DNA from 2 places in the Dehalobacter sp. genome. Region 2 is predicted to be linked to the other one. Evidence: riboswitches for the same ligand, from Rfam matches in the RefSeq annotation. Region 2 holds a riboswitch; the other holds the start of a gene.
What was found. Region 2 has a riboswitch for cobalamin ahead of OKX56_RS05165 (energy-coupling factor ABC transporter permease). Riboswitches for the same ligand answer to the same signal wherever they lie in the genome.
Positions count from the first base shown of each region.

Region 1: another riboswitch for cobalamin. It lies ahead of cobT (nicotinate-nucleotide--dimethylbenzimidazole phosphoribosyltransferase); the one in region 2 lies ahead of OKX56_RS05165 (energy-coupling factor ABC transporter permease).

Region 1 is NZ_JAPDHR010000003.1:151-12,697, reverse strand. Features, by position in the region: gene OKX56_RS01320 (DegV family protein) at 1-836, opposite strand, end outside; gene OKX56_RS01315 (arginine deiminase family protein) at 1,010-1,942, shown strand; gene OKX56_RS01310 (ABC transporter permease) at 1,943-3,115, opposite strand; gene OKX56_RS01305 (ABC transporter ATP-binding protein) at 3,117-3,800, opposite strand; gene OKX56_RS01300 (efflux RND transporter periplasmic adaptor subunit) at 3,784-4,674, opposite strand; gene truA (tRNA pseudouridine(38-40) synthase TruA) at 4,967-5,701, opposite strand; gene OKX56_RS01290 (cold-shock protein) at 5,813-6,010, shown strand; gene OKX56_RS01285 (hypothetical protein) at 6,063-6,320, opposite strand; gene OKX56_RS01280 (FMN-binding glutamate synthase family protein) at 6,722-8,212, shown strand; gene OKX56_RS01275 (hypothetical protein) at 8,218-8,391, opposite strand; gene OKX56_RS01270 (hypothetical protein) at 8,408-9,262, opposite strand; gene OKX56_RS01265 (tetrahydromethanopterin S-methyltransferase subunit H family protein) at 9,472-10,425, opposite strand; cobalamin riboswitch at 10,586-10,761, shown strand; gene cobT (nicotinate-nucleotide--dimethylbenzimidazole phosphoribosyltransferase) at 10,866-11,984, shown strand; partial or broken gene OKX56_RS01255 (accessory gene regulator B family protein) at 12,079-12,547, opposite strand, start outside.
Region 2 is NZ_JAPDHR010000015.1:134,802-153,917, forward strand. Features, by position in the region: gene OKX56_RS05150 (ATP-binding cassette domain-containing protein) at 1-365, opposite strand, end outside; gene cbiQ (cobalt ECF transporter T component CbiQ) at 365-1,156, opposite strand; gene OKX56_RS05160 (energy-coupling factor ABC transporter substrate-binding protein) at 1,140-1,481, opposite strand; gene OKX56_RS05165 (energy-coupling factor ABC transporter permease) at 1,484-2,224, opposite strand; cobalamin riboswitch at 2,358-2,551, opposite strand; gene rlmH (23S rRNA (pseudouridine(1915)-N(3))-methyltransferase RlmH) at 2,652-3,131, opposite strand; gene OKX56_RS05175 (alpha/beta-type small acid-soluble spore protein) at 3,275-3,484, shown strand; gene OKX56_RS05180 (2-hydroxyacyl-CoA dehydratase) at 3,569-7,942, opposite strand; gene OKX56_RS05185 (S1C family serine protease) at 8,247-9,416, opposite strand; gene OKX56_RS05190 (MBL fold metallo-hydrolase) at 9,490-10,278, opposite strand; gene OKX56_RS05195 (tetratricopeptide repeat protein) at 10,364-10,975, opposite strand; gene scfB (thioether cross-link-forming SCIFF peptide maturase) at 11,088-12,527, opposite strand; gene scfA (six-cysteine ranthipeptide SCIFF) at 12,677-12,817, opposite strand; gene OKX56_RS05210 (hypothetical protein) at 12,832-13,407, opposite strand; tRNA gene OKX56_RS05215 (tRNA-Gly) at 13,550-13,624, opposite strand; gene OKX56_RS05220 (M14 family metallopeptidase) at 13,758-15,038, opposite strand; tRNA gene OKX56_RS05225 (tRNA-Phe) at 15,168-15,243, opposite strand; tRNA gene OKX56_RS05230 (tRNA-Glu) at 15,289-15,364, opposite strand; partial or broken gene OKX56_RS05235 (DUF3102 domain-containing protein) at 15,530-15,974, opposite strand; tRNA gene OKX56_RS05240 (tRNA-Lys) at 16,563-16,638, opposite strand; gene OKX56_RS05245 (adenylosuccinate synthase) at 16,768-18,051, opposite strand; gene dnaB (replicative DNA helicase) at 18,206-19,116, opposite strand, start outside.

The sequences.
Region 1 (12,547 bases), on a different contig from region 2:
TAATAAACAATGCCAATGGTACCTGGACCAACATGCAGGCCAATGACCGGTCCGATAGCTATGATATCTATGTTAACTTTCAACTTTTCTTTAATCAGTTGTGCAAGTTCCTTTGCTTCGTCCAGACAATTGATATGATGAATAATGACCTCTCCTAAACCATATTTGCTTATGTTATCCAGCATGATATCAATCATCGATAATACTGCCTTTTTCTTCGTTCTTACTTTTGTTACAACGGTCGTTATGCCGTTTTCCACAGTCAGAATCGGAATAATCCCAAATAAGTCACCAATTAAAGCACTGGCCCCGCCAATTCTGCCGCCTTTTTTTAGGTATTTGAGGTTTTCAGGAATAAATAAGAACCTACTTCTTTGAATATTTTCTAACGCTGCTTCTTTAACTTCCTCTAATGTCTTATTTGCTTTTGCTTCTCTTGCAGCCATAATGACCGCTAACCCTAGCTGCATGGAATTTGACCTAGAATCAATGATCTCTATCCTGGCATTTTTATGCTTCTCTAATACCATCTCTTTCACTAATTGCCCTGTTGAAAAGGTCCCGCTCATTTCTGAAGATAAGAAAATACAGCAGAGGCTATCTCCCTTCTCGATTACCGCAAGCATTTCATTATATAACTCGCCAATAGAAGGCTGCGAAGATGTCGGAATTCCATAAGAATCCATTTTTTTATAAAACAGATCGTTATCGATATCTACTTCTCGTATACTGTCACTCCCAAATGAAAGGCTCAAAGATACCATTCTAATATTTAGTTCTTCTTTGATTTCCTTACTTATATAGCTTGTACTGTCAGTTAGAACCTGTACTGCCATCTGTTTATCTCACTTTCTTTATTGGCCTATTTTCTATTTCGACAATTATTTTTCTTTTTTATCATATAATGTAAAACACTGCTTGTCTATTATTGTTCAAAATATACTTCTAAAATGCCTATTATTGTGAATACTACATCCAGATAATTTTGCTTTTTTAGGGGGAATTCCGTTTGAAACATATTGAAGTATTTGGTACGGAAAAATTAGCTCGTTTACGTAAAGTCATTCTTCATAAGCCCCAACAGTCTTTGAATTTAGTCAATCCGGCAAATTATCAGGAATGCTTATTTAATTTTGTCCCTGATATTTTTCAATATCAGTTGGAACATGACCGGTATGCTGACCTTCTGCGCTCTCAAGGAATTGAGGTACTCAACCTTCAGGATTATGTACAGAAGAATAGAACGCTCATGGATTCTCTACCGAATTTACCCTATCTTAACGATACTTGCCTGATTACAAGTCAAGGAGCTATCCTCTCCAAGATGTGCCCCGGCAGCCGCGCAGGAGAAGAAAAGGTTGTCGGAGAAGCTCTGGAGAATCTCGGCATTCCCATCTTTCATGCCTTTGAGGGTGAGGATCAATTTGAAGGGTGTCTGGCAATTTCGCCTGAAATTCTTTTTTTAGCGGATACCGAGCGGCATGCTCAAAAAACACTCGAAGAATTTTTCAATAAAGCACTCCATCTTTTTTCGCAGATCATCTATGCGGAGATTCCCCAGGAAAGACGGTATATGCACCCTGATATGATTTTTGGCAGAATCAGTGAAAGTCTGGCCTTAGCTTATTTGCCGGCTTTTTTGAAAACATATCTGATTACCGAAAAGCAGCGCACGGAAATTAATATACGGGATTATCTTGCTCACCGGGAAATGGAACTTATTGATATCTCCGACCAGGAACAGCAGTTATGGGGCTGCAGTTTTGTTTCTGTGGATGCTAATATTCTCATCCATTATGATATTGCCTTAAATCTTAGGACCCAAAATGAGCTGAGCCGCAGAGGGGTGGAAATGATTCCCTTCCATCCTGAGGCCTTATTAGCTGGGGGCGGAAGTCTCCGCTGCCTGACTTTGCGCGTTTGGCGAGACTCTAATCTTTAACTAAAGACTTCTCAGAGCGTCAATCGGATTTAATTTACTGGCTCTTCTCGCAGGCATATAGCCAAAGATAATTCCGACGACAGCTGAAAACCCTACCGCTAAGATAACGGTGGATAATTGCATGGTGTAACCGACACCAATCAGGGTGGAAGCAATATAGGCGATGACACTTCCCAAAATCAAGCCGATGAGCCCGCCAAAAATGGAGAGAAAGATCGATTCGATTAAAAATTGCACCTGGATTCTATTGGGGGTGGCTCCCAGGGCTTTGCGCAAACCGATTTCCGTCGTGCGCTCGGTAATCGATACCAGCATCATATTCATGATCCCAATCCCGCCTACAACCAGAGAAATAGCGGCAATTCCTCCTAAGAGCAGTGACATCATCCCCATCATAGACTGAAAAAAAGCAATAATATCTCCCATGTTGAACACAGAGTAAGCCTGATCGTTATAGTTAAAAGCAGTGTTTAAAACCCCTTTAATGTCCAATACCGTATCATCGGCTAAGCTTGTATCCACTAAAAAGACATCAAGAGCAGTGATATTTTTTACACCCAGACTGCGAAGTGCAGTCGTATACGGGATTACGATCGTGTCATTTGTGGAGGTGATGCTAAAACCGCTTGATGGAGCCATTGTACCAATGATCTGATAAGTTGTTCCGTTGATGATCAGGTTTTTTTCAAGGGGGTCGACTCCATAAAAGAGTGCGGTTACAAGTTCCTGCCCGATAACGGCAACCTGGTTTTTACTCCGAATATCCAGGATATTGATGGCTCTGCCTGATTGGAGCAGGCTTTTATTCGATTGAAAGTACACCTCATTTTTTCCCTGAACATTGATATCTTCTTTGACTTGGTCCTGGTAAACAATATTGGTTTTGGTTAACACAGTCGGTGATACGCCTTTGATATTTTTAAGATGAGCAATGTTTTTCATATCTTCCTCGTTTAGTCCTTGTTTCAGCGGAGTACCCATTGCATTGACCGTAATTTTATTAGCGCCGAGGGAGGTCACTTGTTGACTGATGCTGTTGGTCGCACCCTGAACAATGGTTATAAGCGCAATGATTGAGGCCACACCAATGATAATACCCAGCATGGTTAAGAACGAGCGAAGTTTATTGGTGACGATGTTTTTCCAGGACATCATGATACTTTCCCACAGCATATCAAGCTCCCTCCCCCTCTGTTAAGTTTCCATCCAAAATATGAACAAGGCGTTTGGCGTGACGCGCAATATTTTGATCATGGGTTATCATAATGATGGTTCTGCCTTCATGATTTAATTTTTCGAAAAGATCCATGACCTGATTGCCGGTTTTTTGGTCCAAGGCTCCGGTTGGTTCATCCGCAAGCAGAATAGTCGGGTCGGTAACGATTGCCCGGGCGATGGCCACCCGTTGTTGTTGTCCGCCTGAAAGTTGATTGGGGAGGCTTTCTAGCTTGTCTTGAAGTCCAACACGCGTGAGAATGGCCTTGGAGCGTTTTAGGCGTTCCACGGGAGACAGACCGCTATAAATGAGTGGAAGCTCGACATTTTGCTGGGCAGTCATGCGCGGCAAAAGTTGAAAGTTTTGAAAAACGAAGCCAATCTCTTTGTTCCGTACTCTGGCCAATTCAACCTCATTCAAATCGTCGATATCGTTGCCGGATAGAAAATATTTGCCGGTTGACGGGACATCCAAACAGCCGATGATATTCATCAGCGTAGTTTTTCCTGAACCGGAGGGACCAAGAATGGATAAGGATTCGCCTGAACGGATAGTAAGATTGACATGATGCAAAACTTGAAGTTCCTCTTCTCCCATGAAGTAGCTTTTACAAACATCTTGCATCTTAAGGATTTCCGTCATTGATCTGGCCTCCTTGCATTCTGCCGCCAAAGGTCAAATTATTTGCTGTCGTTGTTTTGGGATAATAGATGGTTTCTCCTACGGCTACCCCTTTTTTGATTTCTACGGTTTGGCCGTCATTAACACCGGTAGTAATCTCCGTATGCACGACGGCATTGCGTTCCCCTTCTTTGAAGACGAAGGGCGTGTTGTTAGCGTCAAACTGGATCACTGACATGGGCAGGGTAACCACTCCGACGGCTTTTTGATTTTGGATGGTTACTTCTGCCGTCATGCCGATGCGTAGACTTGGATCTTTATTAATGTCAACAGCCGCCGTAAAGTAGGTCACACCACCTGCAACCGTACCTTCTCTGGAAATACTGCAGATTGTACCCTTCAGTTTTTTTTGAATAGCGGCAATTTCAATATTTGCTTCGTTGCCTGTCTTTATGGCAGGGAGATCATATTCATCGACTTTGATACTAATCTGAAGGTTGTCATAATCAACGATGTCCATGAGCATTGTACCGGCCATGACCTGGGACCCCTCTTCCGCGGTCAGGTTTGTTATTTCACCATTAATTTTGGCTTTTATCGCCTCACCGGTTGTTGTTTTAAGTAAGATATCTCCTTTTTTAACCGTATCCCCTTCTTGAAAATTAAGCTTTGAAACCTGCATGATTTTTTCTGACATGACGGTTTGACGGTTTTGGGTTTCAATATTTCCGGAAAATGTATAATTGGTCGTGATATCCCCCTTTTGGGCAGTTACACTATCATAGGAAAAAGGTTTTGGTCGTAAGAGGTAAGCCGACGCAACACTAATAACGACAAGGGTGATCAAGCTATAAATCATCCATTTGCGGATTTTTGATTTTCTTTTTGTTTTCATTTTAGGTGCCTCCCGTTTAGCAAGTGCCTCCATTTATTTAGAAGCATTCAAATATTTAAATATTTTTTGTTTCGCTTAGTATGAACGAAAAAGTTCAATTCAATTAATTCATTATGATTACATAATCGCCGCTCCTTACCATCTATGGCAGTGAGGTATAAGGCCATCTGTAGGCAAATAAAAAAAGCAAGAACCATACAGTTGATTCTTGCCTTTTGCTTACTCGGTTTATATTTGTTTCCTCAGTTATATTTGTAAATCTTGAATTTTATTCTCTTTGCTATAATAATGGTTAGTACTGTACATCGACTAAGCATAAACCTTTGGCTTGTGCCAAGGGCCCTGCTTCCCAACGTTTCTTTTCCTGTAAGATTTTTTTGACATCGTTCGGCTGCAACGTGCCTTTTCCTACTTCGAGCAGCGTTCCAACGATAATTCTTAGCATATTCCATAGAAAGCTATTGCCGTTAAATTCAATTTTAATAAGGCCTTTATTTTCGTTAATCAAAATAGAATTGATTGTTTTAACAGTGGATTTAGCACTGCGCTCATTTGTAAAGCTCTGAAAATCATGCGTTCCAATGAGCAGTTCTGCAGCAGTCCTCATTTGTTCCAGATCCAGCTTATCCGCTAAGTGATAGGTATATTTTCTGTTAAATACATCCCTGAATTTATTATTATTGATGGTATAAACATACGTTTTTGCTTTGACGTTATATCTGGCATGAAATCTTTCAGATACTTCTTCCATTGATTTTACAACAATATCTTCCGGTAAAAATTCATACAAATAGGCTAAGATCTTCTTGGTCTTGAAGGTAGATGTTGTATGGAAATTAGCAATGTAATTTTCGGCGTGTACCCCGGCATCTGTCCTTCCACAACCGATAACCTGAATCTTCTCCTCTGCCATTTTTGCTAAGACAGTTTCAATTTTACCTTGAATGGTCAGATCGGTATCTTTTTGTTTTTGCCAACCTTTATATTTGGTCCCATCATAGGCGATTGTCATTCTTAAATTTCTCATTTAGAGTCTGCCTTTCTATATTTTTTTAAATGTCTTAATTATCCCTAGAATAACTTACTACAATGATCAACATAATAATAATGAAACAAAAACAATTTGGAGGTGTGTTCCATGTTTGGGACTGTTAAGTGGTTCAACTCTGAAAAGGGATTTGGATTTATCGAAGGAGATGGCGGACAGGATGTGTTTGTTCATTTTTCATCTATTAAATCCCAAGGATATAAATCGCTCAATGAAGGTCAAAAAGTACAATTTGATGTAGAAAAAGGACAACGCGGGCTCCAGGCAACAAATGTAACTCTTTCTTAAAAATATATCTTTATAATAGCACTGTTTGTTTTTATACGGTGCTATTTTTCGGTTATGGTACTTTGGGGTAGGTCTCAGATGCGTTATTCAAAGCCTGAAGTGCTTGTTCTTCAGGCATATTTCCAATTATGGCAGCACATTTGTTACACAGTATTTTTCCTTTACCTTGAAAAGCACTAATACTTCTTTCATCACTGCAAGCGTTACGGAATATCGGCACATTACAGAATTCACATCGTTGAAATTCAGCATCCTGATGACCTTTAAGATAACCTTGAGCATTACTGCGTCTTAATTTTTGATGTCTCATTTTTTTCACTTCCACAAAAAAGTTAATGTTATTTTGTCCAAAATCCAAGTTCTTGAATAAGGGAAAAGAAAAAGGGTTCGGAATCGAACCTCTTAGTTTTACTTTATTAATCTAAACTCATTATAACATAAAAATGTTTTCTTTACTATAACAGCCGAGCTTGCATCAATCAACCATTCTAGCATGGACACGGGTATTATTAGGTATTTATCTATTTCTTACCGAAACCAAAAGAGAAATAAAAGGCAGCCTTTGGTTATGGTATGTTATGGATATCTAGAGGTGGCAAATAATAAAAGGTATCTTTTTAAAATTTAGGATAAGAATAATACTGTTCATTAAAAATAATAAAAAGGTATTCGAACTCTTCGAATTAAGCATTACACGTGAGGTGATATTACATGAATAAAGATTCGGGAGATTTCAGTTTTTCTTTTAAGGCTCTCGGCTCCATTGCAGCCATTTTAACAGCTGGTTACGCCATAGGACATCACAAAGAACAAAAGTCCCTAAAAATCCGCCGCTCAAGAAATCGAAAAATAATGCTGGCATCTTTACCGCTAGCTTTATTAACTACCGGACCACTAACGCGTAAGTTAATTCAAAAAAATGTAGCAAAAGCAATTACTATTTTAACAACAGATGAATACGGTAAAAACGTCATGGAGCTATGGACTGCCATTCATCGGGCCGGTGTTCAAAACATTGTTGAAAACAACTTAAGGGCAACACAAGGGACAACGATTAACAGGCCAATTGGCAGTTCAAAAAGGTTTGACGGGTTCGATAACCTTATGTTTGTTCCACCTCAAATGACGATGCTCTCTAAATCAGGCGATACCGCAGTTGACATGAAAGTGACACTGGGCCCTAAGGCAACCAAGCCTCTTACGGTCAATATACCTCTTCTTATTTCTGGAATGGCTTATGGAATCGCTCTAAGCGAGCCAGCAAAAATAGCTTTAGCCAGAGGAGCAAAACTAGCAGGGACAGCTACAAACTCCGGTGAAGGCCCCTATCTGAAAGAAGAACGCGATGAAGCGGATAAATATATTCTGCAAATTGCCAATTGGCCATGGGGATTACGCACGGATCAAGAGATTGCCTCTGCGGACATGCTGGAAGTACATATTTCGCAAGGAGGGCAGAAAGGCGTCTTCTATGTAGCTCCGGATGAAATTAAAGGCAAAGCACGTAAACTTATGGGCTTATCCCCCAATCAAGGGATATCGGGTCTACCTGCTCCTCCCGGTGTACAAAGTGCCGCAGATTGGCCCATACTGGTCAATAACCTGCGTAATAAAGCGAATGGAATACCTATTGCTCTGAAATTGATGTCCACAGACAAAATTGAAGAAGATTTAGGTTTAGCTGTAGATGCAGGGTTTGATGTCATTGCCGTCGACGGAACGCAAGGCGGATCGCTTGTTTCCAACCCCACGATGCAGGATGACTTTGGAATTCCCAGTCTCCATGCGTTAGTTCGCGCGGTCCGTTACTTACAAAACCGCGGAGTTCGAGAGCAGATAAGTCTGATTGTCTCTGGCGGCTACTTTAATCCCGGAAGCTGTTTAAAAGCACTTGCGCTTGGTGCCGATGCTATTTATCTGGGTACCGTCCCCTTATATGCCTTAGCCAACAAGCAGCATCAAAAAGTAATCCCCTGGGAACCTCCTACAGTCCTTGTTAGCTATGCATCGAAATATAACAAAAAGCTAAACATAAACTTAAGCGCTGAAAGAGTATCCAATGTCTTACGTTCTATGGCTGTTGAAATGGAACAAGCCATTCGTGGCTTGGGGAAAGCTTCTGTTAAAGAGCTAAGCCCTAGCGACTTAGTGGCGCTTGATACGTTCTCTGCTGAATTAGCAGGGGTAAAAAGAGCATATTAGTTTAATTATAAACCTAGAATTTGCTTGAATTCTTCTTTTAACTGTTTCTTAAACTGTAGATTCGGCTTCACGGTTACCTTATTTTCGCGCAATTGAGGCAGAATCTTGAGGAACCCGTAGTATTCTTTTTCAGCTGTTTCAATAATTTCCTTTACCTTATAAGATTTTCGCATATTCATCAATCCCCTCCCCCTCTTAAATATCTCGTTCACGATTAATTACCAATTCCTCATAGGCTTCGTTGTTATGACAGATGTTGTTCCAGATACTATCGATGATCATAGCATCGACCTGCTGAAACAGATACTTTTCGCTTTGAACGTAGATGATGGCGCATATCTCACTTCTAAAGAATAAGGGAACAGCCATAATTGATGCGTCGTCGCTGATCCTAAAGTCCTTATTAATAATCGATTCCTGAGCCAGCTCCTTTAATGTGGCTCTATTCACAATCGGTACATTATTATATGAGGCAATCTCTTCAGATACAATCAGATAATTGCAGTGTGTCTTTCTAATAGTATATAGTTTAAATTGGATATTGATTACCTTTGTTATACTTTTAATAAAATATGGATCCGTAATTTCTTTTCCAATGTTTTTAATATCTTCAATCATTTCCATTATCGATGCGTTATTTAAGATTCTTAATATCCCCATCAAGGCAACACTGATTTCATTCAGCATGGCATTTTTAATAACAGCAGACTCAGACAATATAGCCTCCATGCTAAGCTCTCCATAAGGTGTTTTAATGCCAATTGTTTTAAAACTTATAAACGGCAGCTTAATCATTAATAACCATAATAAAATATATAAGACGATTCTTATCGCTTGAAATACGGGTGCTTGAAGAATTTGGGCAAAAACACCTAAATGATCTATATTTATCCCTACAGGATTACTTAGAAATAACTCCTCACAGAAATAAAGGCCAATGAATATTGCGATCAGTGCGATGAATATCCCCCATATTTGTCTGGCATTTAGCCGTTTTAGCTGATAAAGTGTTTTAGACAAAAACATTTCAAATATGTCTTTTATAATCAAATTATTGCCCTCACTTTTATCCGATTACAACATCGGTACCAATATATGGTAAAGTATAGTCAAAAATAACTCCTTGTGAAAAAGTAGAAATAATTTCTAATATATAAATATATAAACAGCTCCTTCCAGGCAGTATCCTCAACAGGATCCACTTCAGAAAGGAGCTGTTTGTCCCATACATTCATTTACAAAATTACGACAATTGTTTTTTATTTCGTTTTATCGAATTCTACCAGTTTCTGTGCGAAATCATAAAAATATTTATTCAACGGATGAGTAGGATTAGCCGGCAGCTCCTGGCTTTCGTCATAAGCCAAAGTTGAAACTATCATCGAAGCTGCCGCTACAGCAGGCAGTACGCTTGGAGCCGCTTTGATCGGACCATAAAATAAGAAATCGCTCCACAGGACGGCCGATACTGCATGCACTGCAGCATTCATGGCGGAAAAGCCTTCCCCACCCCACATCTCCCGACTTTCTTTCCACATATACGTCCCATTAGCAGGAGCTGATCCAACCGGCCAACCGGTTTCCGCTTTGATTTGTTTGCCTGCCAGGGATGAAAAAGAAATGGACGGAAGATTCATTACTGTCGTATCGATTAAGACCGAGGCAAAATCTTTCGCTCCAATGGCTTTCAGCATTTCACGGCATGCCTGTACCCTGCCGGAAGGAGTCTGGTTCGTTTCATCGAATACTTGCAGGACCACGTGTTTGATTTTCAATTCTTTTAATGCCGCTGCCTGGCCGATGCTGTCTTTATCCCAGGGTGTAATGCTGTTATATAGAATTTTGTCCTGAATACCAAGACTGGCAGCATATTCTGCCGCGTCAAGACGCGCTTTTTCGCCCCAAATGTCTATAGCAAAAGGGCGGTTGCTGATTGTAAGATAAAAATCAATATATTCCTTCATTTCATCTGCGGAAACCGCTGTCAAAGCTACTATGGCAGGTATCCCTGTCTGATCGGACAGCTCTTCCTGCCTGAGAATGTATGAACGGGCTTTTTCACGGTCAAATTTCCTGTCACGGCGGCTTTCCAGAATACGGTCTCCGTTATGAAACATTGAAGATATAAGCAGAGGCGGATTATCTCCAGCTTGGCCACCGACAATCATGTCACAGATGCGGCAAACTTTTGGTGTTAAGTCATATTTAAACATTTCTTCTCCCATATCTGTTTGGATGATTTAGCAAATCGTATTATACCATATATCATTAAAAATAACCATTAATTAACAGTAATTGCCAAATTGAGTGAGTATTTTGAATTAATTAGACTTGACTTTATTGATGATTTTCGTTATCTTAATAGAAGTTAAATATATTTATATAATCTTAGGTGCCCCACTAAGGGAGAATAGGAAAATCGGTAATAATCCGATACGGACCCACCACTGTATAGACGAGTCCCCGCTGATCCACTGGCGTATGCTGGGAAGGTGCGTTCAGGACGTTTGAGTCTGAGTCAGGAGGCCTGCCTAAGAGGTAAAAGTCTTTCCTGGGTAATGGAAAGCGGCGGTGATGACGGCAAAATCCCGACCACAAGAAAATTTGTGGCGGGGTTTTATTTATTTTTAAATATTTTATTGGAGGTTTTTAAATGAGCAGTCTTACAAAATTTCATGGTTTGGAAAATTTAAAAAATGCGACTGGGCAGGAACTTGAAATTGCCTTGCAAGAACTGATGGGCGGAATCAAAGCGCTCGATCAGGAAGCCTTGGCAGGCATGCAAAGCCGTGTAGATGCGAAAATTAAGCCCCTCGGAAGCTTAGGTGTCTTAGAGGATATTGCACAACAGCTCGCAGGCATATTTGGCACCACGCATCCAAAAATCAATAAAAAAGCAGTCCTTCTTATGGCCGGAGATCATGGTGTTGTCGTCGAAGGCGTCAGTGCTGCACCTCAGGAAATCACGAAACAAATGTTCTATAGTTACCTGAATGGCGGTGCCGGCATTAATGTCCTCGCCCGGAATGCCGGAGCAGATGTTATCAGTACGGACATCGGCATTGCCACCCCATTGGACGCTCCTGAGCTTATGGCCTACCGGGTTAAAAACGGAACAGACAATATGGCGAAAGGACCGGCAATGACCCGTCAAGAGGCCATGCTTGCAATACTGACAGGTGCAAGAATTGCGGCCAATGCGATTGACTCTGGTGTTAATCTGTTAGCAACAGGTGAAGTCGGTATTGGCAATACAACGCCGAGCGCTGCCTTGATCTCTGTGTTTACCGGTCACTCTGTTGAGGATGTTACCGGCCGCGGAACTGGCTTAAAAGATGATGCCCTGATTAATAAGCAAACCGTGATTAAATGCGCAATCGAAATTAATCAGTGTAATCCTGACGCTCCAATCGATACCCTGGCCAAAATTGGCGGACTCGAAATTGCTGCGCTCGTTGGAGCAATCCTCGAAGCTTCCTATCAGCATGTACCAATTATTCTCGACGGCATCATTTCATCTGCTGCAGCAATCACTGCAGCAAAACTGGCACCCCTGTCCACTTCCTATATGATTGCTTCTCATAGTTCAGAAGAGCTTGGACAGCATCTAGCTCTTCATCAGCTTGGGCTCAAACCCAGACTTGACTTCCATATGAGACTTGGAGAAGGCACAGGTGCCGCTCTGATGTTCCCGATGGTCGAGGCAGCCCTTAAAATCGCTGATGAAATGGCCACATTTGAACAAGCTGCAGTTACCACTGGAGACTTCTAAAATCTGCAAAGAAAGATGAAAAAGACATGTGCGAAATAATCCGTGCATGTCTTTTTTGCATAATCATCGATAACGGAAACTCTTGATAGTTTAATTAGATCCCAATCTTTTGCATCAGCTTGTCACTTGCTAATACAAAATTCTTGCCGATAGCTGTCTGCATAAACGCCTGAAAAAAAATTCCGATGTTTGCAGGGATAAGGATCACTTCGATCAATGGATATACGTTAATTTGAGATGCGATCCATCTGGCAGCCAATGACAACCCGGTAAAGAAAGCCATGGAAAAAACCAGACAGCGCCGGTAGCTGGAACAATGAGAACCGCCGGTAAATACCCGTAAAGCCAAAGCGGAAAATATTATCACGAGCGTATACACAATGGTACCGAATATTGCAGATACCCCTACGGTTAGAATTAATTCGATTATTACTCCAAGAAGCAAGGCTAAACCATATTCTATTTTCGCTTTATGGACAGCGTCCATTTCTTCACCTTTTACCATACGATTTGTCAAATGATGTGCAACACCCTCGAAATCAAACAATTGTTCACCCATCCTC
Region 2 (19,116 bases):
TTTAGATTCATCGCGCCGAAGGAGATATCCTGATAGACACTGGCTGAAAACAACTGCTTGTCCGGATCCTGAAAAACAATGCCAACAGATTTTCGAAGCTGTTTGAGACCTTTTACTGAATAATCCAGCGGCAGGCCCTTGAATAGAACTTCGCCGCCTGAAGGCTTATTGATGCCGTTAAAGGAAAGCAGCAACGTTGATTTTCCAGCACCGTTGCTTCCGAGGACTGCCGTCGTTTTCCCCTGTTTAATCCCGAGTGACAGGGCCTTTAAGGCCTGGGTTCCATCACTGTAGATGTAGTGGAGATTTCTGACTTCCAAGATATTTTTAGCCTCCACATTTTCAATCAAGCCATTTTCGGCCATTATAGCAAGCCTCCTGTCAATTGTTTGGAAAACAGCGCAACTGCAATCAGGAATAGGTTAATCAGCACAATCGGAATATATTCTGTCCAATGAGTCTCCGCCTGCTCATGGATCACACTGAGCTCACCGTCATATCCCCTGGCTTCAAGCGCAATATACAGTTCATCCGCCCTCTGATAAGACCGGATAAAAAGTGACGAAGCCAGAGCCGCCAATGAACGGTATCCGGAAGAAAGCCCCGCATAGCCCAAGCGGGAATTCTGTGCCGTAAACATGGTGTCTGCCATTTCCAAAAATACAAAAATAAACCGGTAGATCAGTCCCATCAATTCAACCATCAGTCTTGGAACTTTAAGCTTCCGAAGAACTGCCAACAGGTCTACCATTGGTGTACTCAGCGATAAATAATACAGACAGGAAACCGCGCCAAGCGCTTTAAAAAACAGATTTGCCGCACTTAGAATACCGGACTGCGACACCCCGATATACATGCCAAATGCATATACAGAGAATACAAAAACATCTTTGTCCCCTGAAACATTGACCGCAATGGTTAAAACGCCGATCACTAAAAAGGAAAGCGGGACAAGCATCAGTCTAATAAAAATTCCAACAGGGGTACCACCTTTGCAAACGGTATACCACCCCATGATCAGGAGCGTCAAGATTGACACCGCAACGGAATCAGCCCAGAGACAGACCCCCAAAACCGAAACGGCTAAGACTAGCTTTTGCAATGGATTTGTTTGTTTAAGCTTGGATAAATAAGCGTATTTATCGATGTAAATCATTGTTTACCGGTTCTTCCTTTTTCTTACGACCCCGCAGATAACCTAACCCGTAGCCCAAAACACCTGCTCCGACAGCTGCCTGAAGCGCAAACAACAAGCTTTCAATTTCTCCGCTGGGCGGCTCCCAAATCGGTGAGAACCAGGGCTGGTAATTCCCGTTAAGTTCTGTTATAGCTTGTTCAGCTTGGCTGTCAGCTCCAGCAAATTCCGCATTTTTTTGCACAATGAGGGGTACAACAGCAAGCGCTATGACAATCGTAATTAAAATAATATTTGTGATGATAACCCGATTTTTATTCTTCGGTTTCATCGTTTCTACAGACATTTTCAGACCCCCTTTGAAAGTATTTTTAAGTCTTTAAGCTCATCCCCGGCATAGGATGAAATCGCCTTAAATATTAGCACTGTCAAAATACCTTCACTGATCGCCAATGGTACTTGCGTTAAGGCAAAAATACCTAAAAACTTGGTAAGTGATGCCATAGCGCCGCCTGTTCCAGCAGGAAACGCCAGTGCAAGCTGCACCGATGTCGTGACGTAAGTTAATAAATCCCCAAGTGCGGCAGCGAGAAACACGGCAAGCCACTGCGGTCCATTTGCTTTCTTCACAATTTTGTATGTAGCAAAAGCCACCAGCGGCCCCACAATGCCCATCGAAAAAGTATTTGCTCCCAATGTTGTCAATCCGCCATGAGCCAGTAAAACAGCCTGAAACAGCAGTATGATCAGGCCAATTACGGCCATTGCGGTTGGTCCGAACAAGATAGCGCCAAAGCCAACCCCCGTAGGATGCGAACTGCTTCCTGTAACGGAAGGAATCTTCAGGGAAGACAAAACAAAAGCAAAGGCGCCTGCCATCGCCAAAAGCATTAATGTTTTGGGATGCTCTCCAACAGTTCTTCTGATAGAAAAAAAACCTGCCAGAACAAAAGGTATTGCCAAAGCACCCCAGGTAATACACCAACCCGCAGGAAGGAAGCCCTCCATGATATGCATGGCATATGTCTGCTGGGGCAAGAACATAAACATAAGTACGAGACCCATTATCCAAATCTTTTTATTTATCATCGTCAAACTCTCCTATATAAGATATGAAACAAAAAACCTCTCAACATCTTACGTCGAGAGGCTCATATGCTAGGAAGTTTTCCTCGGTAGTCTTGCACATAACATCCCCCTCTCTATCACTCGTAGAGTATATGGTGAGACACTAAAACAGGTAGGTCTTCTGGCTTAAGCATCATCGATCTTCAGACCTTCCCAGTTTCCCAGTGGTATACCTGAAGAACTCCACTTTCACAGCGGCGTGACCGCGCGGGCTTCTACCCGACTTTCCTTATTCATTGAATGGTACGCTTATCAGCTTCATTCAACACCTGTTCTGCCTATTCAGTTTTAATCCTGATTCATTATATCGCTCTTTCGACAAGGAATCAATATTATTTTTACTTTAGCCTTGAACATATTAATTGAAGTATCTTTACCTCCATCAATTCTATTTGTGGTAGGGTTCCCCTTTGCTGATCTTGCACGCCCGGTAAATCTGCTCCAGCAGGATAAGCCTGATCATCTGGTGCGGAAAGGTAAGCTTCGAGAACGACCACCGGTAATCGGCGCGTTTTCGGATTTCATCTGCCGTACCAAGAGATCCGCCAATCACAAAAGTGATCCGGCTCTGGCCTGAAAGCCCTTTTTCATCAAACAAAACGGCAAGTTCGGGTGAAGAAAGTTCCTTTCCCAGAAGATCCAGCAAAACCACATAATCCTGAGGTGAAATTAATTTAAGAACCTTTTCAGCTTCTTTCTGTTTTACTCTTGCTTCGTCGGCAGCTGATGCCCTTTCGGGGCATGGTTCGTCCTCAACTTCAATCATCTCAAGCCGGATGTACGCGCCAAGACGCTTGGCGTATTCCTTCAGCCCTTCTTTTAAATATTTTTCTTTGATTTTCCCTACCGCTAGAACTTTGATCTGCAGCATGTTTTCTCCAACTCCAGTCACTATGTTTGCTCCAAACATTTGCAATCAAAAACTTGAAGGTTAAATCTCTCTGATATTGGATTATTTACAATGAAGATTTTTTTCAAAAGTGTTAATAATATTGATGGAGGTGAAAAAAAATGAGCAAAACAAATGAAAGCAAAAAAAAGCTGCTGCAGAATCTAAAAATGGAGGCTGCGGCTGAAATCGGCCATCTTGATTTTGTAAGGGAAAATAACGATCACTATAAAGGCGATGTTACTGCCAGACAGAATGGTCTGGAAGGAGGCCCGATCGGCGGCCAGATGGTCAAAAAAATGATCGCCTATGCCAAACAGCAGATGAAATAGAATAACGGACTCATTTAGTATTCCTAATCTACTTCAATAAATATTCAAAACTTCTTCAGCCTACAATACTGAAGAGGTTTTTTGTTATATAATCTTCTGTTCGGAATACGACTGCTCTGTACCTTCTTCAGTGTTATGCAAAGCTGCCGCTCCCTCGCCGGGTGCAGATTGCATTTGCCCGGCGTTGTTATTCATTTTATTTCTATTGTTTGTATTGGCATTATTGACTGCTGCCGCCTTTTCCATATTTTTGAAAGCGACTGAAAGCATCAGTTTAATTCTGTTGATCTGATTCACCTGGCTGGCACCCGGATCGTAATCGATTGGCACAATATTCGCCAGCGGGTAGCGCCGTTTAAGTTCGCGGACCATCCCTTTACCCGTGATATGATTTGGCAGGCAGGCAAACGGCTGCAGACAGGTGACGTTTGTTGCTCCGCTTTCTATCAGTTCCAGCATTTCCGCGGTCAGGAACCAGCCTTCGCCGGTCTGATGTCCGAGATGCATGATTTTGCCGGCCATATCGGCCAACTCATAAATCGATTTGGGAGGATGGAAACGGTTGCTCTTCGCCAGAGTGCGTTTCATTACCCGGCGGTAGTTTTCCAACCGCCAGATAATATAGCGGCTGATAAGCTCGCTTTTCAGTGAGCCAGCGAGTTCTTTTCTTCTGAATATCGTTCCATACGCACAGTACATAAAGAAATCCATCAGGTCCGGCAGAACGGCTTCGGCGCCTTCCTTTTCCAGGACATCGACAATAAAGTTATTGGCAAATGGATGAAATTTGACGAGGATCTCGCCAACCACTCCAACCTTTGGTTTTTTGACATTGGAGATTTCAATATGATCAAAGTCCTTGATAATCCGGCGGATATTCCGGTGATATTCCCGCAGGTTCATCGCAGCCAGGGTCGGCTTCAGGTCCTTCAGCCATTTGGCCAGGAGATCATTCGTTTCTCCTTTATTTTTCTCATAGGGTCGTATGGCATTGGTTACGCGCATCAGCAGATCGCCATAAACCGTAGCCATCACGCAACGCTTGATCATCTTCATGGAAAGTTTGAACCCGGGATTGGACTCCAGACCGCCGGCATTAAGGGAAATAACCGGAATCTGTTCCATGCCGGCATCTTTTAAGGCTTTACGGATAAAGCCAATATAATTACTGGCCCGGCAGCCGCCGCCTGTTTGCGACATGATAACTGCCGTCTTGTTTAGGTCGTAACGGCCTGATTTCAGCGCCGCCATAATTTGACCGACAACTAAGATTGACGGATAGCAGGCATCGTTATGCACATGCAGAAGTCCCTGTTCGACGACATCCATCTCGACATCAGGCAGAATCTCTATCTTATAGCCTTCCAAACGGGTGGCTTCTTCAATCAGTTCAAAATGGATCGGTGCCATCTGCGGAGAAAGAATCGTATACTCATGCTTCATTTCTTCTGTAAACATGACTCTTTTGGGTGTCTCAAAAAGCTTATGCGCATGAATTTCTTTTTTGTCTCTTTCCTTCATTGCAGCGAGCAATGACCGTATCCGGATACGAATAGCGCCCAGATTATTGATCTCATCAATTTTGACCAGGGTATAGGTCTTTCTGTACTGGTGCAGTATCTCCTGAACCTGATCCGTGGTGACGGCATCCAGTCCGCATCCGAACGAATTCAATTGGACAAGTTCCAAGTCATCCCTGCTTGCCACAAAACTTGCTGCCGCATACAGCCTGGAGTGGTAAACCCATTGGTCGAGGACGCGCAGAGGCCTTTCCACCTGACCAAGATGAGCGACAGAATCTTCAGTCAGCACAGCGATCCCCAGACCGGTAATCATCTCTGGAATCCCGTGGTTAATCTCCGGATCGGTATGATACGGCCGACCGGCAAGTACGATGCCTTTCAGGTTGTTCTTTTGCAAATAGTCCAATACTTCTTCCGCTTTGTTTCTGAGGTCCTGGCGAACAGCATCTCTTTCGGCAAAAGCCTTATCTACAGCACTTGCTGCCTCTTGTCGTGTTATACCTATCGCTTTAAATTCTTCATAGATCCGAACTTTTAAACGTGCCATATCATCAATCGGCAGGAACGGGAAAATAAACGCAACTTCTTTGTTCCTTATTTCATCCACATTGGCATGAAGGGATTCCGGATAAGAAGTGACAATCGGGCAGTTGTAATTATTATTGGCACCAGCCAGCTCTTTTTCATCCCTCGGAAGGCACGGATAAAAAATCCGCTTGACCCCTTTGTTCAGAAGGTCCTTAATATGCCCGTTGGCCAGTTTGGCCGGATAGCACAGCGACTCGGAAGCTACGGTCTCCATGCCGAGCTCAAATATCTTTTTCGAGGAGCGGCCGGACAAAATAACTCTAAAACCGAGCTCCGTTAGCAGCGTATACCAGAACGGATAATGCTCATACATATTCAGGACCCGTGGAATCCCGATCTCGCCACGGGCTGCTTCTTCCTTCTTCAGTGGTTTATAGGCAAAAAGACGCTCATATTTATAGGCAAAAAGGTTCGGAATATCCTCAGAGGTGCTTTCCAGTCCGGCTCCGCGTTCGCAGCGGTTTCCTGTCAGAAACTCCCTGCCGTCCGAGAATTGGTTGACCGTCAGCAGGCAATTATTGCCGCATAAGCCACAGTGGCGCGTACGGGTCTCGGTATGGAAATCCTCCAGTTCATTTTCACCAAGCAGGGTAGTCTGTTCTCCGGCCTGATAATGGTCGCGGGCGATAAGAGCTGCTCCGAACGCGCCCATGATACCGGCAATGTCCGGACGAATGACCTGGCGGCCGGTGACACGTTCAAAACTTCTTAAAACAGCATCGTTATTAAACGTTCCGCCCTGAACAACGATTTTCTTGCCAACTTCGGAAGAATTGTGCAAGCGGATGACTTTGTACAACGCATTTTTGACGACTGAATACGAGATCCCGGCCGCGATGCTGCCGATATCCGCGCCTTCTTTTTGGACCTGTTTGATTTTGGAATTCATAAATACGGTGCAACGGGTACCCAAATCGACCGGGGTCTTGGAAAATAAACCTCTTTGCACAAATTCCGAGAGAGATAAACTTAGGGACTGGGCCAGCGTCTCGATAAACGACCCACAGCCCGAAGAACATGCTTCATTCAGCATGATATTGTGAATAACGCCGTCGCGGATCTGCATGCATTTCATGTCCTGGCCACCGATATCGAGGATAAAGTCAACACCGGGCAGAAAATATTCGGCGCCCTTAAGGTGGGCAACCGTTTCTATTTCTCCGTGATCAACTTTGAGGGCAGCCTTTAGCAGGGCTTCTCCATAACCGGTCACGACGGAACCGCCAATCGTGGCTCCAGACGGCAAAGCCTGATAAAGCTTTTGCAGAGCAGAAACCGTAGATTTTAACGGACTTCCTCCGTTGCTTCCATAATGGGAATAAAGCAAATTGCCATCTCCATCGATCAGGGCAAGTTTCGTCGTGGTCGATCCGGCATCGATGCCCAAAAAGCAGGTTCCACTGGCTTCAGCCAGCAGTTTCTTCGCGACGGAATTTCCCCGGTGCCTCTGACTGAAGGCTTCATACTCTTCTTCACTGGCAAACAAAGGCTGGAGCAGGGTAGTGGCTGAATCCGAATTATGCAGATTCGGGATGTTCTCATAGATCACGTGAAGATCACAGACTTCGCTCTGTTTCGAAGCCAAGGCTGCCCCAATCGCCACAAAAAACTGAGCATTATCTGGCGCGATAATATTTTCCGGTTTAAGCTTCAAGGTTTCAATAAAGCGCTGGCGCAGTTCAGGCAGGAAAGAAAGCGGTCCGCCCAGAAATGCCACATTGCCCCGGATTGGTTTGCCGCAGGCTAAACCCGCAATGGTCTGATTCACGACAGCCTGAAAAATTGAGGCGGCAATATCTTCCTTGGCCGCACCTTCGTTTAAAAGCGGTTGAATATCTGTTTTAGCAAAAACCCCGCAGCGCGAAGCAATCGGATAAATCTCCCGATGATGCGAAGCCAGTTCATTGAGACCCGCAGCGTCGGTTTTCAGCAAGATAGCCATTTGATCAATAAACGCACCTGTCCCGCCGGCGCAGGTACCGTTCATCCTGAGTTCGGGCGATTCCCCAAAATATGTGATCTTGGCATCTTCGCCGCCCAGTTCTATCGCGACATCCGTATCCGAAATAAATCGTTCAACAGCTTTTTGGCAGGCAATGACCTCTTGAATAAAAGGAATCCCAACCTGTTCGGAAGTGGACATACCGCTTGAACCTGTCACGTTCATGGTGACTTTTTCATTGCGGAACTGACTGTAAATCTTTTGCAGAAGGTTGCTGACTGTATGCTGGACATCTGAAAAATGCCTTTGGTAACTGCTGAAAACCAAGTTATCTTTTTCATCAAGTATTGCAATTTTAACGGTGGTCGAACCGACATCCAGTCCGATATGCATTTGTTTCGTCATTCACCTGTCTCCTTCTATTTAAACAGCCTGCTCAATCTATAAAAAACAGCGTTTTAATCCTTTAGCATCAGACTCTATTATATCAGGTTTCATCTGTGTAACAAAATAGCAACTTTTTCTGTCCGGCCCTGTGTCTCGTCCTGCTTAGCATCTCGTCCTTATTATTGTATGAGAATGCCGGGAAAAGTGCCTATCCCTATAGAAAATGTGGCTGCCGCCAAGCTTTTGGCGGCAGTCTTTAGCTGACATAGTGCGAAGGTCTTCCTATAGCCGATTCGTTCGATCTTTCTAGTTTCTGGTTGTTCTATTCTGATCTGATTTCTCCGAGTACCGCATCCGTTTTATACGTGCTGCCGCCCCGGAAATAGCTGACAGATACTTTATCTCCCGGCTTGTATTTAAAGAGTTCGTGTGTCAGCTCCAGAGAATTGGTTATGGCTGTTCCGTTAATGGCCGTAATGATATCTCCGGCCTGGATACCGGCTTTAGCTGCCGCCTCGCCGTTTTCGACACTGGTGATATAGCAGCCTGCCGGCCAGTCTTTGAATGAAGCGTATTCCTCCGTGTAACGGTCGTCGATATTGATCTGCAAAGCCGGGTGGCTCGCAAACCCTTTTTCAATGAGCTGCTGAATTACAGGCAATGCATCGGAAATTGGGATCGCAAACCCCATACCTTCAAAGCCCTGGGTATCATTTTTGGCTGAATTTATTCCGACAACCTGGCCGCTGTAATTGACGAGCGGTCCGCCACTGTTGCCTGGGTTAATCGCCGCATCCGTCTGAATCAGATTAAAGCTGGCTTCCCCCTGCAGCTGAAGAAACCTGTCTGTCGCTGATACCACACCGGCTGTGACTGTACGGGCAAAATCCTGGCCTCCCGGATTCCCGATCGCAACGACGGATTCTCCGACTTTTAAGGCTGCGGAATCTCCGAGCTGGACAGCCGCAAGTTCCTTCGTACCGTCAATTTTGAGCACGGCAAGATCGGTCCGCGGATCACCGCCGACAAGCGTTCCAGGAACATCCCGACCATCGGCAAGCGAAATCATAATTTTTTCAGCATCTCCAATGACATGATAGTTGGTAACAATATAGCCATGGGCAGCATTGATGATAAAGCCGGAACCGCTTCCTGCTTCACTGAGTCCATCACTGCTGCCGGCAAAAATATTCCCGCTATACTGAAAGTTGGCCACACCTACGACAGCAGGCCCTACTGTGCTGGCAATATTAATCACCGGTGACTCCCCACCGGTAGCACCTGAGGATGTAATCGGGGGATTTTCTCCCTGTTGAACGACAACCTTATTACCGCTTTCCAAATAATTGCCTTGAGGATATACCGCCGGAACAAGAATGACAGCAATCAAGCCACCCAGAACTGCGCTGATGACAGCAAGCAAAACTGTTGAAACAATACGGGGTTTCCCACTCCTTCGTCCGAAATTGTCCCGGTCATCATAATCATCCATCTGACATCCCTCCTATCCAGTATGTATCATGTCTACCTTAAATTTAGTCTGTCAGTTATGCTCTCTTGACATACTATCCCAGTGTAATAAGTTGGTGCGGATAATGTCTCGGTGCGACCCTGATTTTTAGATTCGCGCATTTTTTCTTAGCCTGCGAATCCCGAAGCATCTCCACGACTGTACTGAGCGCCATTTGCGGCGTATTATTTTCTTCGCTTAAGTGAGCAAGCACGACTTTTTGCGTGTTTTCATCGAGCCATTCCGTCAAGGCCTCAGCAAGCTGGACATTGCTCAAATGTCCAGCATTTCCGCTGACTCTTTTCTTCAAATAGTACGGATACCTTCCGTGCCATAATGTTTCCAAATCGTGGTTTGCCTCGACGACGTAGGCATCACAGCCCCGAAGATTCCGATGCATCTCTTCTGTAACAATGCCGCTGTCAGTCGCTATGCCAAGCGTATGCGTTTTACCTGTTATTTTAAGACCGTAGCTTTCCCTGCTGTCGTGGGAAGTCGGGAAGAGTTTCACATCCATACCCGCAAGATAGATGTCCCGGTCAATAATTCTTTTCTGTTCAGAATTAATATCCCCAAGCACCATTTCAATTTCCTGCCAAATTCCGGCTGTCGCATAGACGGGAATCTTCAGCTTGCGGGCCAGCACGCCGGCCCCCTTGACATGGTCGGAATGTTCATGGGTAATGATGATCCCTTCCAGCTGAGGAGCGGCGATATCAATCATCTCGAGGTTCGTAAGCACCCTCTTTGCCGCAATGCCGCAATCCACAAGCAGACTCCTGTTCTCTTCCCCTACACATATGGCATTACCGGAACTGCCGCTGGCCAGTGTTGCAAAATACATCTGTTCACCTTCCCAATCTGTGATTCAGGCGCTTACTCATCCTGTTGTTAACATGTCTGCCGTTACTTGTCTCAGGTTCGTTTGTCTAAGGTTCAATGTCCTGAGCTCTTGCAATCATTTCCTCGAGCTTAGTCTTCATCTTTTCATCCGTATTGTATTTTAACGCCGTCTGCCAGTACTGCTCGGCCTTCTTGTAATCTTCTTTGCTGTAAAACTGGAACATCCCATACCAATATAGCACATCCACATTTTGCGGTTCCTTTTCAATTAATTCCTTGTATGTTTCATCCGCAAGATTAGAATCACGTGAAAGGAATGCGGATATTGCAAGTTTTAACCTTACATCATTGTCGTCTTTCTGTGCCAGGACTTTTTGGTAATACGTTATCGCATTCTGCAGATCTTCCTGGTATTCTTCATCGTTAAGCTCAATTGTTGTACTCGCTTTACTATAATAAGCGTCGGCCAGAGCCAGCTGCGCTTCGACGTCTTCCGGGCTCTTTTCGAGTGCTGCGCTGAGTTCCACAACGGCTTGCTTCCGCTGATTGTATTCCTGCTCCAACGCTTCTTGGCCCTGGGTATCTTCCGTATTATCAGACCCTGGAAGGGAAATTGCATAAAATGTTGATCCAATAAGGGAAATGCAGATTATCCCTATGATAAACCCTACGGTGATCTTTTGAACTTTTTTTTGCATTTTTTCTCCTAACCTGCGACCTTCCTATTATCAATAATAGGAAGGTTTAATTAATCTTTCCTTAGAAACAAAAGAGTCAAAGAAACTCTTCCTTTGTGCCAGGGTTCTCTTGTTAAATAAGAACCCTTTGCTTGGCTTCCATGATTTTAAGATAGTACGCGACTTCAAGCCTTTTTTTCTGCAGCTCGCATCCCATCGGATACACTTTTGTCAGTTCCCCGCTGAAAGCTTCATTGGCTGCATGGCATCCGCCGCTGCATGAGAAGCGTGCCCAGCAGACGCGGCATTCTTCCTTCGTATAGACCTGCGCCTGGCGGAAGGACTGAACAATTTCTTCCTTCAGTTCACAGTTCAGATCATTCACAGATCCCATTTTATATTTTTCCTGTCCGACAAACTGGTGACAGGGGTAAATATCCCCCTCCGGTGAGACGGCTACATACTCATGTCCGGCCCCGCAGCCCGACAGCCTCTTAATCAGGCAAGGTCCTTCATCAAGGCCTGCATTGAAGTGAAAAAAGACAAATTCTTTCCCTGCCTCGCGATATTCCAGCACTTTTTCTCCTAAAATATCGTAGCTTTCTTTGATTTCTGCCAGATCTTCCTCTCTGAAAGCATACACTTCCTGCGGAGAAGCTACCACCGGCTCCACAGAGATCCTTCGGATGCCGCTGTCCGCCATATGCAGGACATCCTTGTAGAAGTCTTTATTGAAACGTGTATAGGTTCCCCGGACATAAAAATAATTGCCGACAGCATAACGCGACGTCTCCGGCCGCATTTCCGTAAATTTAAGGATCTGCGGCATAATCCGGTCATAACTTCCGGCTCCGTTCAGGAAAGGCCGCATTCTATCGTTTACTTCCTTGCGTCCGTCCAGACTCAGTACAACACTGATTCCTTCGTCTTCCAAAAATCTGGCTGTCTCTTCATCCATCAGAACCGCATTCGTCGTCAGTGTAAACTTGATCTTTTTACCGGCCTGAGCGGCTATCTCCCGGCCGTAAACAATCAATTCCCTGATAACCGGCAAATTCATCAGCGGTTCGCCGCCAAAGAAATCAACCTCGCAATGTCCCCGGTCTCCGCTGTGGTCCAATAAAAATTTCAACGCTTTCTTGCCTGTCTTAACGTTCATCAATTCGCGGTTACCGCCGAAAGGTCCTGTTCCCGCGAAACAATATTTGCAGCGCAGGTTGCAGTCATGCGCAACGTGCAGGCACATCGCCTTGATCACCGGCCGGTCAGAAAACGGCAGTATTGTTTCTTCGGGCTCGCAGGAAAACAACAGCTTTTGATCCTGAAGCACTTTCAATTCTACCAGGATTTCCTGCTTTTCTTCAGAAGAAAGATTATACCCGCAACTGTCCAGCATCTCTTCTGAATCTTCCAAACTGTTCTTTTGCTGATATGTTATCAATTCCTGAATAAAAGCATATGTCTTGTCATCAATCACATGAAGCGACCCCGAATTGACATCGTAGGCAATCTGAAGTTTCCCTTGCGTATACACATGTACATTTTTTGCTATATTGTAGTTCGTCAATTTCATGTTTCTGTATCCTCTGCCCATCGTAATAGTTTTCAGAACAATTATACCATTGAAATACCTTTATGAAAAAAGAAAACTTGGCTGACGCCAAGCTTTTTTACAGAACCCCTTTATAAATAACCGTCTGTCTGTCTTCTATGATGTTCCTGTTATTTTTCACAAACCTGATTGCCAACTGTGCAAGATGTCTTACAAGCCGATTGGCAAGATGTCTGGCATTTTCCGCATCCTCCGGTTTTGGCTGTTGAGGCTAAGTTCCCCTTAATGACTGTCTGAATATGTTTAGCCATGCGTATCCTCCTTATTATTGTTTAGGCTGACTGAACAAGTAGATGACCTTTCCTTCAGCGGAGTATCCGGTGATATCTGCGCTTACCGATGGGACCTGCGGTTTACTGACAAACGCATACCATAATCTCAGCTGATCGGTGTTAACAATTTTCCCCTGGACCTTTTCCCCGCCGATCGTCGTAACAGTTACACGTACAATATCCTTATTCGTTATCTTGCCGTAATAGACCGAATATTGGGTGCCATCTTCTCCAAGATCCGCATATCGCCACTGTAGGCCGTCGGGATAAGTGACAAGCTTACCAACCGCACTTCCTGTCCATTTCCAGCCAAAACTGTTTTTTGTGAATATTCCTGTGCTTAATTCTTCTTCAAACGTGTAAAATACAATCCCTGAATTATCACTGACTTGTTCAACTTTTACCAAGTCATATCCTTTGGGAATAAGCGGCTTCGCTTTCGCTACCGCATCATCCAATGAATTACATCCGCCTAATACTGCTGTCATGATCACAATGGTCAATATTGCCACAATTTTCTTGAACTTGCCCTTCTTGCGAAACATTCGGCTATCAGAGTCAGATAACATTCTTTTCCTTTCAGCTCCTTTCGGCTTAACGCCTCACTAAAGCCTCATGTGATTTTTATTATACATCGCGTCCCGTTAAAATACCATTAATTAGCTTTTTCGATAAAAAAACCAGCTTAAAACTGGCCTTATATTCTTAAATTGGAGCGGAAGACGGGATTCGAACCCGCGACCCTCGGCTTGGGAAGCCAATGCTCTACCGCTGAGCCACTTCCGCATAAGGTATTTTTTCAGGTAACTATTATTATATTTATTATCCTCTCATTCGTCAAGAGGCCATCATTTTTCTATCCTACACCATCATGTCTCCATCCTTCACCACCAGTTTCAGCACTTCACCATCCTTTTTCTTAGCCTGCAGTAACAAGCGCCGCCAGTAACAGCATTCCCTCATTCTCCCGATAGATCTGCGCGAATTGAGAAATCGGCAAAGGATTTCGGCCAAGCCCAACCTCAACCGTATAGCCCGGTCTTCGGTATTTTTCGATAAACCAGTCCTTATAGCCTGCATACGATGTTATTCCGGTCGCTTCTTCCAGCGCATAGCCACTTTTTTCTGCTAAACTGAGTGCAATTAGCCGGTCCCTGGCCGAAGCCAGACCTCTGTAATTCCAGTAGATCACCCTGCCTTGGCTGTGGTAGGCCAGGACAAGTCTATAATTATGATTTCTCGTAAAGTCTGCAACTGCTTTGGATTCAGGCTCGGATTCCGGACCTGTCCCTGAAAATCTGGTCGGGCCGGGCCCGGTTATCCCATGACTGGCTTCCGCTTGTTTCGACAACTGCCAGGATGCATCATAATTGTGGTTCAGATCTACGCCACGAATATTGGCCTGCCAGACCTGGCCAAAATTCATCCGGCCTTCATTCCATTTCAGAAGAGATGTGTAGAAAGGGTGATTTATTTCAAGTCCGTTTAAAACCAGATCAATACCATCTGGATTCACCATAGGAATTAAATAAATTGAGCTTTGGCTCCATATCTCTCTTATATTGTATCCCCTGACCGAAGTTCCGTCCACATAGTTTTTCAGATAATTTTCACAGAACTTCATTAGCATAACCGTTGTGATCCACTCCAGTGAATGATGCGACGCATTGTAGAATACCTGATTCGGTCCATTACCCAGCCTCAGATAGTAAAGATTCCGCCCGAGAACACTTTTCCCGGCAACCCCGGTTTCCAGGAAAGGATAGCGTTTCTGTAACCCGGCAATATCCCGCTGCATGATTTCGTAGGTATAATTGAGGTCTGTATCGACAACATCAAAAGCATAGGGCACAGTCAACTGTTGTCCTAATCTTATATTGTCAGAACTGACCCCGGGATTTGCTGCCAGAAGCCGCTGAGTATTGATTTTATAACGGTTGGCAATCTGATATAACGTATCTCCCGCAGCAACCGTAACCATTATGTAGCCGTTCAGTAACGGCAAGAGCTTTTGATAAGTGATTGGACCAATGATTCCATCTACTTGGAGACCACTGGCCGCCTGAAACTGCTTCACCGCTCGCTCTGTATTTGTTCCGAATACTCCGTCTACCGTCCCCGGATCATAGCCCAGCTTTTTGAGCAAAGCTTGAACTTCCATCACATCATTTCCTCTGACTCCGATCTTAAGTACGCGCACCTAAATCCCCCCATCTATGTTCGTTGTTATAATCTATGGGGATTCGAAAGGATGTGTGTAGGGTTGCGGCAAAAACAAAAACGAGCCCTTAACAGTAAAAAACCGTTATAACTCGCTTTACAGGACGTATGGTGCCTCAGGACGGAATCGAACCGCCGACACGAGGATTTTCAGTCCTCTGCTCTACCGACTGAGCTACCGAGGCGTGATCGATTATCAATCTATCAAAACTCAGCTTAATTTTGAAATATGGTGACCCGTACGGGATTCGAACCCGTGTTACCGCCGTGAAAGGGCGGTGTCTTAGGCCGCTTGACCAACGGGCCATAGGCGATACGTTCGTGAACCATCTATAATGGTTTCACCCAATTTTTTCGCTCATGTTTCTGTATTATACAGATAATATGACAAATAGTAAAGAACTTTTTTAGGTTTTTATTGTTTTTTTCTTACGCTCCGGAAATGCATATCCAGTGGTGAAGCAGGCCAAAGCGACTCCCGGATAAAGGTGTTGGTTTGACGGTTACATATTCTATTTTGATTTCCCCAGGATTATTTGGTATAGGCGTGACTTGAGCCTGCTCTTTCTTTTCTCCCGCTCATCTTCCGAAATCCCCAAAAGGAGAAGAGCCTGGTAGCAGGTTAAATTCGTCAGCGCTGACGAATTTAACCTGCCGCTGTCACCGGTGGAAGCGAACAGTTTATACCATATTCTTCAAAGAGCTGCATCAGCCTGTTGGCTGTACGCTGGGAATAGCTCACCGATTCGACCAGCCATTTTCCCCATTCTCCATGCGGGAGCAGTGCCTTGGCCTCCTTCAGTCGCTTGCCAACCTCGATGGCACTGGTAAGCATGATTTTACAAGTCTGTTGTTTTATCCTATTAATCTCAGCCGTGATGACAAGCGGCGTGCGTTCAGTGATTGGTTCATTCATTTTGATTCCCGCCTTTTTGGTAGCTTTAATTACAGCATACGTAGACGGGCTTCAAATGGTGAAGACTTGGGTATAAACCTATCAAAATCGCCTTGGCTCTTGCCGCAATCACCTATTTTATAGCTTGTTCTGATTTGTTAAACTTCTAAATACCAAATTTAGTTAGAGCTTGCAAGCCCTATTTATTCCTTAAGCAGATGCATCGAATACTCCCTTATATCATTATCTAGTACAACATTCTTAAATTCATTGCTCAAATAATTTCATTCAAGCCTGATTACCCCATATTAGGTCTGGGTGCCACAAGTTCCAGCGTCAAGCGGAGCATGGATGCGGAGCGCGGCTGTTAGCGTCATGGAGGGCGCTATCTGCCGAAAGCGGAATTGTGACACCCAGACCAACCCTAGATACTTATGGGCTGCATATATTTGCTTATTTAAAGAACGTTGTAACCAAGATCCTTTCAAATTCGCAAGCGAAAAAACATGGTCTTTATTCGTCAGCGTCTCTTCCCCGAGTCATGGTGTCTGCGTCCAAAAAATGCAAAAAGCCTGTACCCTTTACGGATACAAGCATTTTCAACATAAATGGTGAGCCATCCGCGACTCGAACGCGGGACACCCTGATTAAAAGTCAGGTGCTCTACCGACTGAGCTAATGGCCCAGGCCACAATTCATGATTCTATCATTTCAGTCCCCGGACTGTCAAGTAAAACTTTAATATCCTTGACATCTCGGAACCAGGAATTAATCCGAAAAAATTAAAGTACATTCAGATTCATTATCAAAATCCTTAAAAGATATTACCCCGCGTAATCGTTTGATTGCGGCCAGGCCCAACAGCGAGCATGGTAACCGGAACACCTGTCAGTTCTTCCAAGCGATGGATATAATTCTTGGCCTGCTCCGGCAGCTGGCTATATTCGCTGATCTCCGTCAGATCTTCCTGCCAGCCCGGCATTTCTTCATAGATCGCTTCACATTCGGAGAGGACTTTCAAACTTTGCGGGAAATCATGAAGAACTTCACCTTTGTAGCGATAAGCTGTACATATCTTTAACGTGTCCATTCCTGTCAGGACATCCAGTTTGGTAAATGCAAAATCAGAAATGCCGCTGATCCGCACCGCATAACGGGTAATGACAGCGTCTAACCAGCCGCAGCGCCGCGGCCGTCCGGTTGTTGTCCCATACTCTCCGCCTTTTTCCCGGATAAGTTCCCCTGTCTGGCAGGTCAATTCCGTTGGGAACGGTCCTTCGCCGACCCTGGTCGTATAGGCTTTAACAACACCGACAACCTTGTTGATCCGGGTTGGTCCTACTCCTGCACCAATGCAGGCTCCCCCTGCCACAGGGTTGGAAGAAGTGACATACGGATACGTTCCATGATCCAAATCCAAAAGCGTTCCCTGAGCGCCTTCAAACAGGACCTTTTTCCCGTCACTTAAGAAATGGTTAATTTCCAGAGAAGAATCGCCGACATAAGGCCGGATCCTCTCCGCATATTCCAGGCATTCCTGAAGCACAGCTTCATAGCTGAGCGCTTCCTGTCCATACACCTTTGTAATCAACAAATTTTTTTCTTTAAGGTTATATTGCAGCTTCGCTGCCAGCTCGTCCTTATCCAGGAAATCCAACACCCTGATTCCAGTACGGGAAGCTTTATCCTTGTAAGCGGGACCGATACCGCGTTTGGTTGTTCCAATTTTTTGGTCTCCCTTATACTCTTCCTCAAGCACATCGAGAATGCGATGGTAGGGCATGATCACGTGGGCATTACCGCTGACTCTAAGGTTGTCTGTGCTTACGCCCTTGTCCTTGAGATACTCAAGTTCTTCAATCAATACCTTCGGGTCAATAACCAGGCCATTGCCAATTACGCAGACCTTTTCAGGATAAAAAATCCCGGAAGGGATCAGATGGAGTTTATAAGTCTCCTTATTAATTACAACCGTATGTCCGGCGTTGTTTCCTCCTTGATATCTGACTACCATGTCGGCTTTTTCGGCCAGAAAGTCTGTTATTTTACCTTTTCCTTCGTCACCCCACTGGGTGCCGATCAGTATGACTGCCGCCAATGCAAATCCCCCATTCCATCACGACTTCAATCCAAACTTCATCTTAACAACGATCGCCCCTGTTTGTCAATAAAATCCGAACATTTGCTGTATTCCTAGGCTAAATGTTCGAATATTTGATACAACCAAATATAAACGATAATCTTATCGTGTATTAACCATAATTCTTATCGAGGTTAACAAATTTCGTAAATTCCTTCAAATACCCAAGCTCAACTGTACCTACAGGACCATTGCGGTGCTTGGCAATAATAATCTCAGCAATACCTTTTTTCTCCGAATCAGGGTGATAGTATTCATCCCTGTAAATAAAAGAAATAAGATCGGCATCAGCCTCGATCGATCCGGATTCCAGAAGGTCGGACATCAGTGGCCGCTTGTCCTGACGCTGCTCAACACCGCGGTTAAGCTGAGACAGGGCAATAACCGGCACGGATAGTTCACGTGCAACGCCTTTTAAGCCTCTGGAAATCTGGGCGACTTCCTGCTGGCGGCTTTCTACCTTCTTGCCGACGGTCATTAACTGCAGATAATCAATAATAATCAGTCCAAGTCCTTGTTCCATTTTTAATCTTCTAGCTTTGGACCGAAGCTCTGCCAGGGATATCCCAACGGTATCATCAATAAAGATTGGTGCCTCGGACAGCGGACCTACAGCCTGGGTAAGCTTTGGCCAGTCTGAGTCCAATAGTTCGCCGGTCCTGACCCGCTGCTGATCTACCATCGCTTCCGAACAAAGAATACGCTGGACAAGCTGCTCTTTGGACATTTCCAGGCTGAATAACGCTACAGGAACCTTGGATTTTACCGCAGCATTCTGTGCCATATTCAGGACAAGTGCCGTTTTGCCCATCGATGGTCTGGCGGCAATAATAACCAGGTCGGAAGCCTGCCAGCCGGAAGTGATCCGGTCCAACTCCCGAAAATGGGTCGGAACCCCTGTCAGGTTTCCTTTATTGGAATAGAGGTATTCGATCTTGTCAAATGTCTTCAGGAGAATGCTTCGGATCGTAACGAAACCTTCCTTGGACTGTCTTTGAGAGATTTCTACGATCAGTCTTTCGG